DNA from 3 places in the Pseudomonas edaphica genome. Region 2 is predicted to be linked to each of the others. Evidence: predicted binding sites of a transcription regulator. Region 2 holds the regulator's gene; each other region holds the start of a gene.
What was found. The regulator sigma-54, encoded in region 2, starts transcription at its own class of promoters, with help from an activator protein. The targets are predictions, from matches to a motif close to ANTGGCATNNANNTTGCTNT.

Region 1: the regulator sigma-54 is predicted to act here: its motif matches at 1,925-1,944, upstream of glnK (P-II family nitrogen regulator).
Region 3: the regulator sigma-54 is predicted to act here: its motif matches at 1,582-1,601, upstream of ACQY47_RS23615 (flagellar hook-length control protein FliK).

The regions. Positions count from the first base shown of each region.
Region 1 is NZ_OZ255725.1:3,456,359-3,459,632, reverse strand. It holds gene ACQY47_RS15540 (ammonium transporter) at 2-1,342, opposite strand; gene glnK (P-II family nitrogen regulator) at 1,378-1,716, opposite strand; gene ACQY47_RS15530 (accessory factor UbiK family protein) at 2,138-2,401, shown strand; gene ACQY47_RS15525 (YifB family Mg chelatase-like AAA ATPase) at 2,599-3,274, shown strand, end outside.
Region 2 is NZ_OZ255725.1:2,229,203-2,232,476, forward strand. It holds gene lptB (LPS export ABC transporter ATP-binding protein) at 1-198, shown strand, start outside; gene ACQY47_RS10110 (RNA polymerase factor sigma-54) at 383-1,876, shown strand; gene hpf (ribosome hibernation-promoting factor, HPF/YfiA family) at 1,952-2,257, shown strand; gene ptsN (PTS IIA-like nitrogen regulatory protein PtsN) at 2,270-2,734, shown strand; gene rapZ (RNase adapter RapZ) at 2,737-3,274, shown strand, end outside.
Region 3 is NZ_OZ255725.1:5,169,435-5,172,708, forward strand. It holds gene ACQY47_RS23605 (ATP-binding SpoIIE family protein phosphatase) at 1-1,058, shown strand, start outside; gene ACQY47_RS23610 (Hpt domain-containing protein) at 1,089-1,433, shown strand; gene ACQY47_RS23615 (flagellar hook-length control protein FliK) at 1,652-2,992, shown strand; gene fliL (flagellar basal body-associated protein FliL) at 3,214-3,274, shown strand, end outside.

The DNA.
Region 1 (3,274 bases), 1.2 Mb from region 2:
CTTACAAGTTGTAGCCGCGCTCGTTGTGTTGCGCCAGATCGAGGCCCACCGCCTCTTCTTCGTCGGTCACCCGCAGGCCCATCACCATGTCCAGCACCTTGAGGATGATGAAAGTCACGATGGCCGTGTAGATCACGGTGAAGCCCACGCCTTTGCACTGGATCCAGACTTGCGCCGCGATATCAGTGGTGGCCGCGTTGAAGCCGCCCAGCGAAGGCGCTGCGAACACGCCGGTGAGGATCGCGCCGAGGATACCGCCGATACCGTGCACGCCGAAGGCGTCCAGGGAGTCGTCGTAGCCCAGTTTGCGTTTCAGGGTGGTGGCGCAGAAGAAGCACACCACGCCCGCTGCCAGGCCGATGACCAGAGCGCCCATCGGGCCAACAGTGCCGGCAGCCGGAGTGATTGCAACCAGACCGGCTACTACGCCCGAGGCAATGCCCAGTGCGCTTGGCTTACCGTGGGTGACCCACTCGGCGAACATCCAGCCCAGTGCGGCAGCAGCGGTAGCGATCTGAGTGACCAGCATCGCCATACCGGCAGTACCGTTGGCCGCCGCAGCAGAACCTGCGTTGAAGCCGAACCAGCCAACCCACAGCATGGCTGCACCGACCAGGGTGTAACCCAGGTTATGCGGTGCCATCGGCGTGGTCGGGAAGCCTTTACGCTTGCCGAGTACCAGACACGCCACCAGGCCGGCCACACCGGCGTTGATGTGCACCACGGTGCCGCCGGCGAAATCCAGCACGCCCCAGTCGCCCAGCAACGAGCCCGGACCGCCCCACACCATGTGGGCAATCGGCGCATAGACCAGGGTGAACCAGACGCCCATGAAGATCAGCATCGCGGAGAACTTCATACGCTCGGCGAATGCACCGACGATCAGCGCAGGGGTAATGATGGCAAAGGTCATCTGGAAGGTGACAAACACCGCCTCAGGGAACAGCGCCGCAGGGCCGGTGATGCTCGCCGGGGTTACACCCGACAGGAACAGTTTGGACAGGCCGCCCACGAACGAGTTGAGGTTGACGACGCCTGCTTCCATACCGGTGGTATCAAACGCCATGCTGTAGCCGTAAACGAACCACAAGATGGTGATCAGGCCGGTGATGGCGAAGCACTGCATCATCACGGAAAGAATGTTTTTGGAGCGCACCATGCCGCCGTAGAACAGCGCCAGGCCCGGAATGGTCATGAACAGTACCAGCGCGGTGGATGTGAGCATCCACGCCGTGTCGCCGGAATTGAGGACTGGAGCAGGGGCTGGGTCCGCCGCCAATGCCAGGGCCGGCATTACGAGGGACAACAGGGCTCCTAGCCCTGCGAATTTACGCAGAGTCATATTGTTTTCTCCTGGGGCGTTGGGGGTTTGGCGGCTTAGATTGCGTCGGTATCGGTTTCGCCGGTACGGATGCGAATAGCCTGTTCCAGATTGACCACGAAGATCTTGCCGTCACCGATCTTGCCGGTGTTGGCCGCCTTGGTTATCGCCTCGATAACCCGGTCAAGATCCTTGTCGTCAATGGCGACATCAATCTTCACCTTTGGCAGGAAATCGACCACGTATTCCGCGCCGCGATACAGCTCGGTGTGACCCTTCTGCCGACCGAAGCCTTTGACCTCAGTAACGGTAATGCCCTGCACGCCGATCTCGGACAGTGACTCGCGTACATCGTCCAACTTGAACGGCTTGATGATGGCAGTGACTAGCTTCATGAAAACTCTCTCCCGAATTGGTGGACTTGCCCCAGGAAAACAAACCCGTCTCAAGTCTAAGCGCAGTGCCTGGCTTTGTAACGCGTCGTCGCCTCGGCATTTGCCGTTGCGACGCCAGCGAACCACTGGTGACGAAACCTGTACCCCTGATCCGTCGGCGCACTGCATTCGTCACAGCGACTGCATCAGTGCATGGGTCATGATCGTCTAAGCAGAAACCTTGCCAGCTCCGTAAAAACCACTGAAATCAGTCCTTTGCCCACTTATGCCCACCTGCGGGGCGTATTGGCGGCTGCAATGCGCACAAAAACAGTGCGTAGCCGCCCAGCCCTCTGCGCGAAAAGCGTGCGCTCGCGGCCGTGAAAGGACTATAGACGCTGCGTGATACACTGCCGGCCAACAGTTTTCCGGAATATTTCCCATGCTCGCGCCCAAAGACCTCCTCGACGCCCTGAGCGGCCACGCCTCTCGCCTGTTCAGCGGCGAAACCCCGCTGCCCCGCAACGAAATCGAAAGCCAGTTCAAGGCGCTGCTGCAAAGCGGCTTCAGCAAGCTTGACCTGGTCAGCCGGGAAGAATTTGACAGCCAGATGGTCGTACTGGCCCGCACGCGTGCGCGGTTGGAGAGTCTGGAAGCGAAGGTAGCGGAGCTGGAAGCGCGGTTGACACCACCCGCTGCTGAATAAACCCGGCCCCTGTGGGAGCTGGCTTGCCTGCGATAGCGGTGTTGAATTCACTGGCGCTATCGCAGGCAAGCCAGCTCCCACGGTGTTCTGCGTCGCTCTTTGGATACGTTCAGTAAAACCTCCCGCCCTCGAAAGCATCTCACCTCGTCTACCCTTGAAAAACCCGCAGGAAGCGGCCTCCCACTCAAGGAACGAGCATGTCCCTCGCCATCGTCCACAGCCGTGCCCAAATTGGCGTAGAAGCCCCCGCCGTTACCGTCGAAGTGCATATGGCCAATGGTCTTCCATCGCTTACCTTGGTGGGCCTGCCGGAAACCGCCGTCAAGGAAAGCAAGGACCGCGTGCGCAGCGCCATCCTCAACTCCGCCCTGCAATACCCGGCCCGTCGTATCACCCTCAACCTCGCGCCCGCCGACCTGCCCAAGGATGGTGGGCGTTTTGATCTGGCGATTGCCTTGGGCATCCTGGCCGCCAGCGTGCAGGTGCCGGCATTGATGCTCGATGACGTGGAATGCCTGGGGGAATTGGCCCTGTCCGGTGAGGTGCGGGCGGTCAAAGGTGTGCTGCCGGCCGCGCTGGCCGCACGCAAGGCCGGGCGCACCGTGATAGTGCCGCGGGCAAATGCCGAGGAGGCGTGCCTGGCGTCGGGGTTGAAGGTGATTGCAGTGGACCACCTGCTGCAAGTGGTGGCGCACCTGAATGGGGTTGTGCCGATTGAGCCGTATAAGTCCGACGGTTTGCTGTACCTGAACAAGCCCTACCCGGACCTGAGTGAGGTGCAAGGCCAGCTTGCCGCCAAGCGCGCACTGCTGATTGCGGCGGCGGGCGCGCACAACCTGCTGTTCAGCGGACCACCCGGCACCGGCAAGACCT
Region 2 (3,274 bases):
AAGCAGATCATCCATCACCTCAAGGCCAAGGGTATCGGTGTACTGATCACCGACCACAACGTGCGTGAGACCCTCGATATCTGCGAAACCGCCTATATCGTTAACGATGGGCAACTGATTGCAGAAGGTGACTCCGCCACTATCCTGGCCAATGAACTGGTGAAGGAAGTGTACCTGGGTCACGAGTTCCGCCTGTAAACACGGTGGTATCAGGCCATTGCTCGGGGCGCGTGCAAGTCAATAAAAACCTCAGTTTTTTTATTGTTACCGCGCTCTAGGCAAAGCCCCTGATATCAGGCATATAATTTGCTTATGTTTGGCGCTCACGCGCCCTGTCGTGGATGGCGCATTGCGCCGGCGAATAAGGTGTTAAGCCCCTGCCATGAAACCATCGCTAGTCCTGAGAATGGGCCAGCAGCTGACGATGACACCGCAGCTGCAACAGGCCATCCGCCTGCTCCAATTGTCGACCCTGGACCTGCAACAGGAAATCCAGGAGGCCCTGGAGTCCAATCCGATGCTCGAACGCCAGGAAGAAGGCGACGACTTCGACAATGCAGACCCGCTGGCCGACAACATCGAGCAAAAACCCAACCCCGACGTGCAGGAACCGTCCTATCAGGAAACCGCCCCTACGGTGGACAACCTTGAGGAAGGTGAATGGAACGAACGCATTCCCAACGAGCTTCCCGTGGACACCGCCTGGGAAGACGTCTACCAGACCAGCGCCAGCAGCCTGCCCAGCAATGACGACGACGAGTGGGACTTCACCACTCGCACGTCCGCCGGTGAGAGCCTGCAGAGCCACTTGCTGTGGCAACTGAACCTGGCGCCGATGTCCGATACCGATCGCCTGATCGCCGTAACCCTGATCGACTGTATCAACAATCAGGGCTACCTGGACGAGACGCTCGACGAGATTCTTGAAGCCTTCGACCCGGAACTGGACATCGAACTGGACGAAATCGAAGCCGTCCTGCATCGCATCCAACAGTTCGAGCCTGCCGGCATTGGCGCTCGCACCTTAAGCGAATGCCTGTTGCTGCAACTGCGCCAACTGCCGGCCAAGACCCCGTGGCTCGCCGAAGCCCAGCGCCTGGTCACCGACTACATCGACCTGCTGGGCAGCCGCGACTACAGCCAGTTGATGCGCCGCATGAAGCTCAAGGAAGACGACCTGCGCCAGGTCATCGAGCTGATACAGAGCCTCAACCCGCGCCCCGGCTCGCAGATCGAGTCCAGCGAAGCCGAATATGTCGTGCCCGACGTGATCGTGCGCAAAGACAACGAACGCTGGCTGGTGGAGTTGAACCAGGAATCGGTGCCTCGCCTGCGGGTCAACCCACAATACGCAGGCTTTGTGCGCCGCGCCGACACCAGTGCCGACAACACCTTCATGCGCAACCAGTTGCAGGAAGCGCGCTGGTTCATCAAGAGCCTGCAAAGCCGTAACGAAACCCTGATGAAAGTGGCCACCCAGATCGTCGAGCACCAGCGCGGCTTCCTGGAATATGGCGACGAGGCGATGAAGCCACTGGTTCTGCATGACATTGCCGAAGCGGTAGGTATGCATGAATCGACGATTTCACGGGTAACCACGCAGAAATTCATGCATACCCCACGGGGTATTTATGAGCTGAAATACTTTTTCTCCAGCCACGTCAGCACCTCCGAAGGCGGTGAATGCTCGTCCACGGCGATCCGCGCGATCATCAAAAAACTGGTTGCGGCGGAAAATCAGAAAAAGCCATTGAGTGACAGTAAGATCGCTGGTTTACTGGAGGCACAAGGCATTCAGGTCGCCCGTCGAACCGTCGCCAAGTACCGCGAGTCCCTCGGGATCGCGCCTTCCAGCGAGCGTAAGCGTTTGATGTGACGGGCGGGCCATAGCGTTCCAGTGGTGGGTATTCCTACCCACCGCTTTATGCACTGGCAACGAAGGAGAAGCTGTATGCAAGTCAACATCAGTGGACACCATGTAGAAGTCACCCCTCCATTGCGCGAATACGTCGAGCAGAAGCTGAAACGGCTTGAGGGTCATTTCGACAAAATCACCAATGTGCAAGTCATCATGAAGGTCGACAAGCTTCAGCAGAAAATTGAGGCGACTCTCCAGATACCCGGTGGCGAAGTAGTCGCCAATGCCGAGCATGAAGACATGTATGCATCAATTGATGCCTTGACTGACAAGCTTGACCGCCAACTTAAAAAGCATAAGGAAAAGCAGCAGAGCCTTCTTCAAGGCACAGGCCGCTAACACTCCCCACCCATGATCCGACTTGAAACTATCCTGACCCCCGGCCGTTCCCTTGTGAACGTGCCGGGCGGCAGCAAAAAGAAAGCCCTCGAACAAATTGCCAACCTGATCGCGCGCGAAGTGCCGGATCTGGAGATGCAGGATGTATTCGACGCGCTGATCGCCCGTGAAAAACTCGGTTCAACCGGTTTTGGCAACGGCATCGCCATTCCTCATTGCCGCCTCAAAGGCTGCGAGACCCCCGTCAGCGCCCTGCTCCACCTCGAAGCCCCCATCGATTTCGACGCCATCGACGGCGCCCCGGTTGACCTGCTGTTCGTTCTGCTGGTCCCGCAAGCCGCCACCGATGCGCACCTGGAACTGCTTCGGCAGATAGCCAGCATGCTCGACCGCAAAGAAGTACGCGACAGACTGCGCAGTGCCAGCAGCAACGAGGCGCTTTATCAGGTTGTACTCGATGAGCAAAGCGGGCAGTAACCATGCGTTTGATCATCGTCAGCGGCCGCTCCGGCTCGGGTAAAAGCACCGCCCTCAACGTCCTTGAGGACAACGGTTTCTACTGCATCGACAACCTGCCGGCGGGCTTGCTGCCGGAGTTGGCCGAACGCGCCCTGATCCACACTGAACTGCCGCAGCCACTGGTGGCCGTCTCGATTGACGCCCGCAACCTGCCCAGCCACCTCGAGCGCTTCCCGCAACTGCTCGAGGAAGTACGCGCCAAGCATATTCATTGCGATGTGCTGTACCTGGATGCCGACGAGGAGACGCTGCTCAAGCGTTTCTCCGAAACCCGTCGACGTCACCCCCTCAGCAGTCCGCATCGCTCCCTGGCCGAAGCCATAGAGGATGAGACCACGCTGCTGGGGCCGATCATTGACCTCGCGGATCTCAAGATCAACACCACGGACCTCAACCTGTATCAGTTGCGCGATGCCATCAAGCTGCGCCTGCTGAACCAGCCGGAGCCAGGCACGGCCTTTCTGGTTGAGTCGTTCGGGTTCAAGCGCGGGATGCCGG
Region 3 (3,274 bases), 2.9 Mb from region 2:
TGCCGCTGGCGGAAGTCTTCTACGGCATGACCGCCAAGGGCTACGGCCTGGCGCAGACCCTGCGCGAGATGAATGCCAAGCTCAAGCGCATCTTGCCGGTGGACATGTTCTGCTGCGCCACGCTGGTGTGCCTGAGTACCCAGCGGCGCGTGGTGGAGGTATGGAACGGCGGCATGCCCGACGGCTATGTGCATGAGATCGCCACCGGCAAGCGTACGCCTTTGTTATCCCGGCACCTGCCGCTGGGTGTGCTTTCGGCACAGGCGTTTGATGACAGCACCGAAGTCTGGCCCATGGCCTTGGGCGACCGGGTGTTCTTGTTGTCCGATGGGGTGCTGGATACCGCCAACGCCAGTGAACAGTTATTTGGCGCGGCGCGTTTGCAGCAGGTATTTGCCAGTAATCGCAAGCCTGACCGCTTGTTTGAGGAGATTGAGCAGGCCCTGGCGGCGTTCCGGGGTGAGGCGCGCGATGATGTCAGCATGGTGGAGATCACCTTGCAGCCTGGCCAGCCGTCGCGGGCGGCTGAGCCGCTGTATGCCGACAGTGGCCAGTCGTGCCCGTTGGATTGGTCGGTGAGCTTCGAGTTTCGTGCGCGAACGCTCAAAAGCTACAACCCGTTGCCGTACCTGTTGCAATTGCTGCTGGAGATTCATGGCCTGCGTGGGCAAAGCGGGGCGTTGTACAGCGTGATGGCCGAGTTGTATTCCAATGCGCTGGAGCATGGCGTGCTGGGCCTGGATTCGCGACTCAAGCGCGATGCCCAAGGATTTGCCGAGTATTACCGGCAGCGCAATGAGCGCCTGACGCAGTTGAACAGCGGTTATGTGCGGGTACATGTGCAGGTGGTGCCGACTGCCACGGGCGGCAAAATGACGCTGCGCATCGAAGACAGTGGCCCAGGGTTTGACGTGGAACAGGTGCTGGCGCGGCCGCTGGATATCGACCGTTTGTCTGGCCGGGGGCTGAGCCTGGTACGGCAACTGAGCAGCGATGTACGCTGGACCGATGGCGGGCGCAGTGTGTGCGTGGAGTTTTGCTGGGGGGCTCTGGCATAATCCGCCGATTCTTGATCAAGGAGCGAACAAGTGCTTGAGATTCATCTGGACCCTGATGTGCTGACGGGCCTGCAGGAAGTGATGGAAAGCGAATATCCGAAGTTGCTGGAGACTTTTCTGGACGATTCGCAAAAGCGTATCGATGCGTTGCGCAAGTCGCGTGGTGACGCCAAGGCGTTGGGCCGGATTGCCCATAGCTTCAAGGGCAGCAGTGGCAACCTTGGGGCGGTGCGGTTGGCGCAGTTGTGTCAGCGGCTGGAGGTGGAGTCCGTCGAGTTGTCGGCGGACTTGGGTGCGCTGGTTGATCAGATTGATCATGAGTTTGCGTTGGTGCGGCCGCTGTATGAGTCGGAAAGGCAGCGCTTTCAGCTTTGAATTGAGTCGCCAAGCCGGTCTCGGCCAAATGTGGGAGCTGGCTTGCCTGCGATGGCATCGACTGGTTTTGCCTGATACACCGAGGTGTCTGCATCGCAGGCAAGCCAGCTCCCACAGAGCACAATGGATCTACCGTCAAAAAACCAAACCTGGCCCAACTCTTGCTCTACCTCCCAATACTGCATCCCCGACCCCCAATGCAGTGGAGACCTTTAACTATGCCAGTCGCCCCCAATTCGCTCCTTCAGGCTGCCGCTGCGGCCAAGCCTCAAGCGCCGGCCGCCACACCGCCTGTAGCGGCCGCGGACCCACGGGACAAGGGCCCTGGTTTCGCTCAAGTGTTTGCCAACCAAAGCCCCAAGCCCACGCTGAAGACCGATGACACTCCGGTCAAAATCTCGCGTGACAAGCCTTCGGATACCAACACCAAGCCGGTCGCCAACAACGACAAGCCTGCCGCCAGCACGCCAGCGGTTGCCGATAGCGGCAATCCCTTGCCTGCCAAGCCGGCCAAGGCTGACAACAGCGCCAGCAGTGATGACGACAAGCCCGCCGACCCGGCCGTGGCGCAGCAGCCCCCGGCTGATCCGGTGGTCGACCCGGCATTGGTCGCCGTTGTTGCGCCGGTGCCTGTTCCGGTGCCAGCGCCCGCGCCGGTAGCCACCCATGACGACACGGCCCAGCCGGTGGTCGCGGCGCCGCTTGCAGCCACCGATGACGCCAAGCAACCGGCTTTCGACCCTGAAGCCGATCCGCTGGATTCGATGCCGGCCGTGCGCTTGGCCATGGAGCAGGGCGGCCATGTGTCGGCCAGCAGCCAGACGCCACAGAAAGCCGCGCCGACCACCACTCAGGACCAGCCAACCGCCGCGCAGAACTTTGCCGCAGGTCTTGCCAACATGGTCGACCAGCAAGCCACCAAAGACAGCACTGACCAGGGCGGCGACAAGGCCTTCAGTGGGCTGATCGAAGGTGGCCTCAAGGATTTGAAAGACGCCGGCAGCGACACGCGGGTGGATGATTTCGCCAACCGCCTGGCCGCGCTGACCCAGGCTGCCACGCCGAAAACCGCGAACGCCTCGCCGCCCGTGGCCAATGCGCCATTGGCCATGCACCAGAGCGGCTGGACCGAAGAGGTGGTCAACCGCGTGATGTACCTGTCCAGCGCCAACCTCAAGTCGGCGGAGATTCAGTTGCAGCCGGCTGAACTGGGGCGCCTGGATATCAAGGTCAATATGACCGCCGACCAGCAAGCCCAGGTCAACTTCATGAGCGGCCACGCCGTGGTACGTGAAGCACTGGAAAGCCAGTCCGGCCGTTTGCGCGAGATGTTTGCCCAGCAGGGCATGGGGCAGGTGGATGTCAATGTGTCCGACCAGTCCCGTGGCTGGCAGGGTCAGGGCCAGGAGCAACAGCAGCAGAACCAGGCGCGCGGCATAAGCGGCAGTGGCGGGCGCGGTGATGGTGGGGAAGCGGGTGACGCTGCTGAAGTGGCGGCGGCGGTCGCGCCGGTGAGCCAGACGATAGTTGGCTCCAGCGCCGTCGATTACTACGCCTGACTTAAGCCGAAAACGCGGTCAATGTGGGAGCTGGCTTGCCTGCGATAGCGGTGCATCAGTTACAGAAGTATTAACTGACCCACCGCTATCGCAGGCAAGCCAGCTCCCACATTTGGTTTGTGGTGTTAGTTCTCTCCCCAACTGCCAGACAACTCTGGCATAACACTTGCTCTTGCCTTCCCGTAGATCTATGAATCCCCGAATAGTGACGGATTATTGGCATGGCGAAGAGTGACGACGCAGCAGCAACCCCACCCGCAGGCAAAGGCAAGCTCAAGCTGA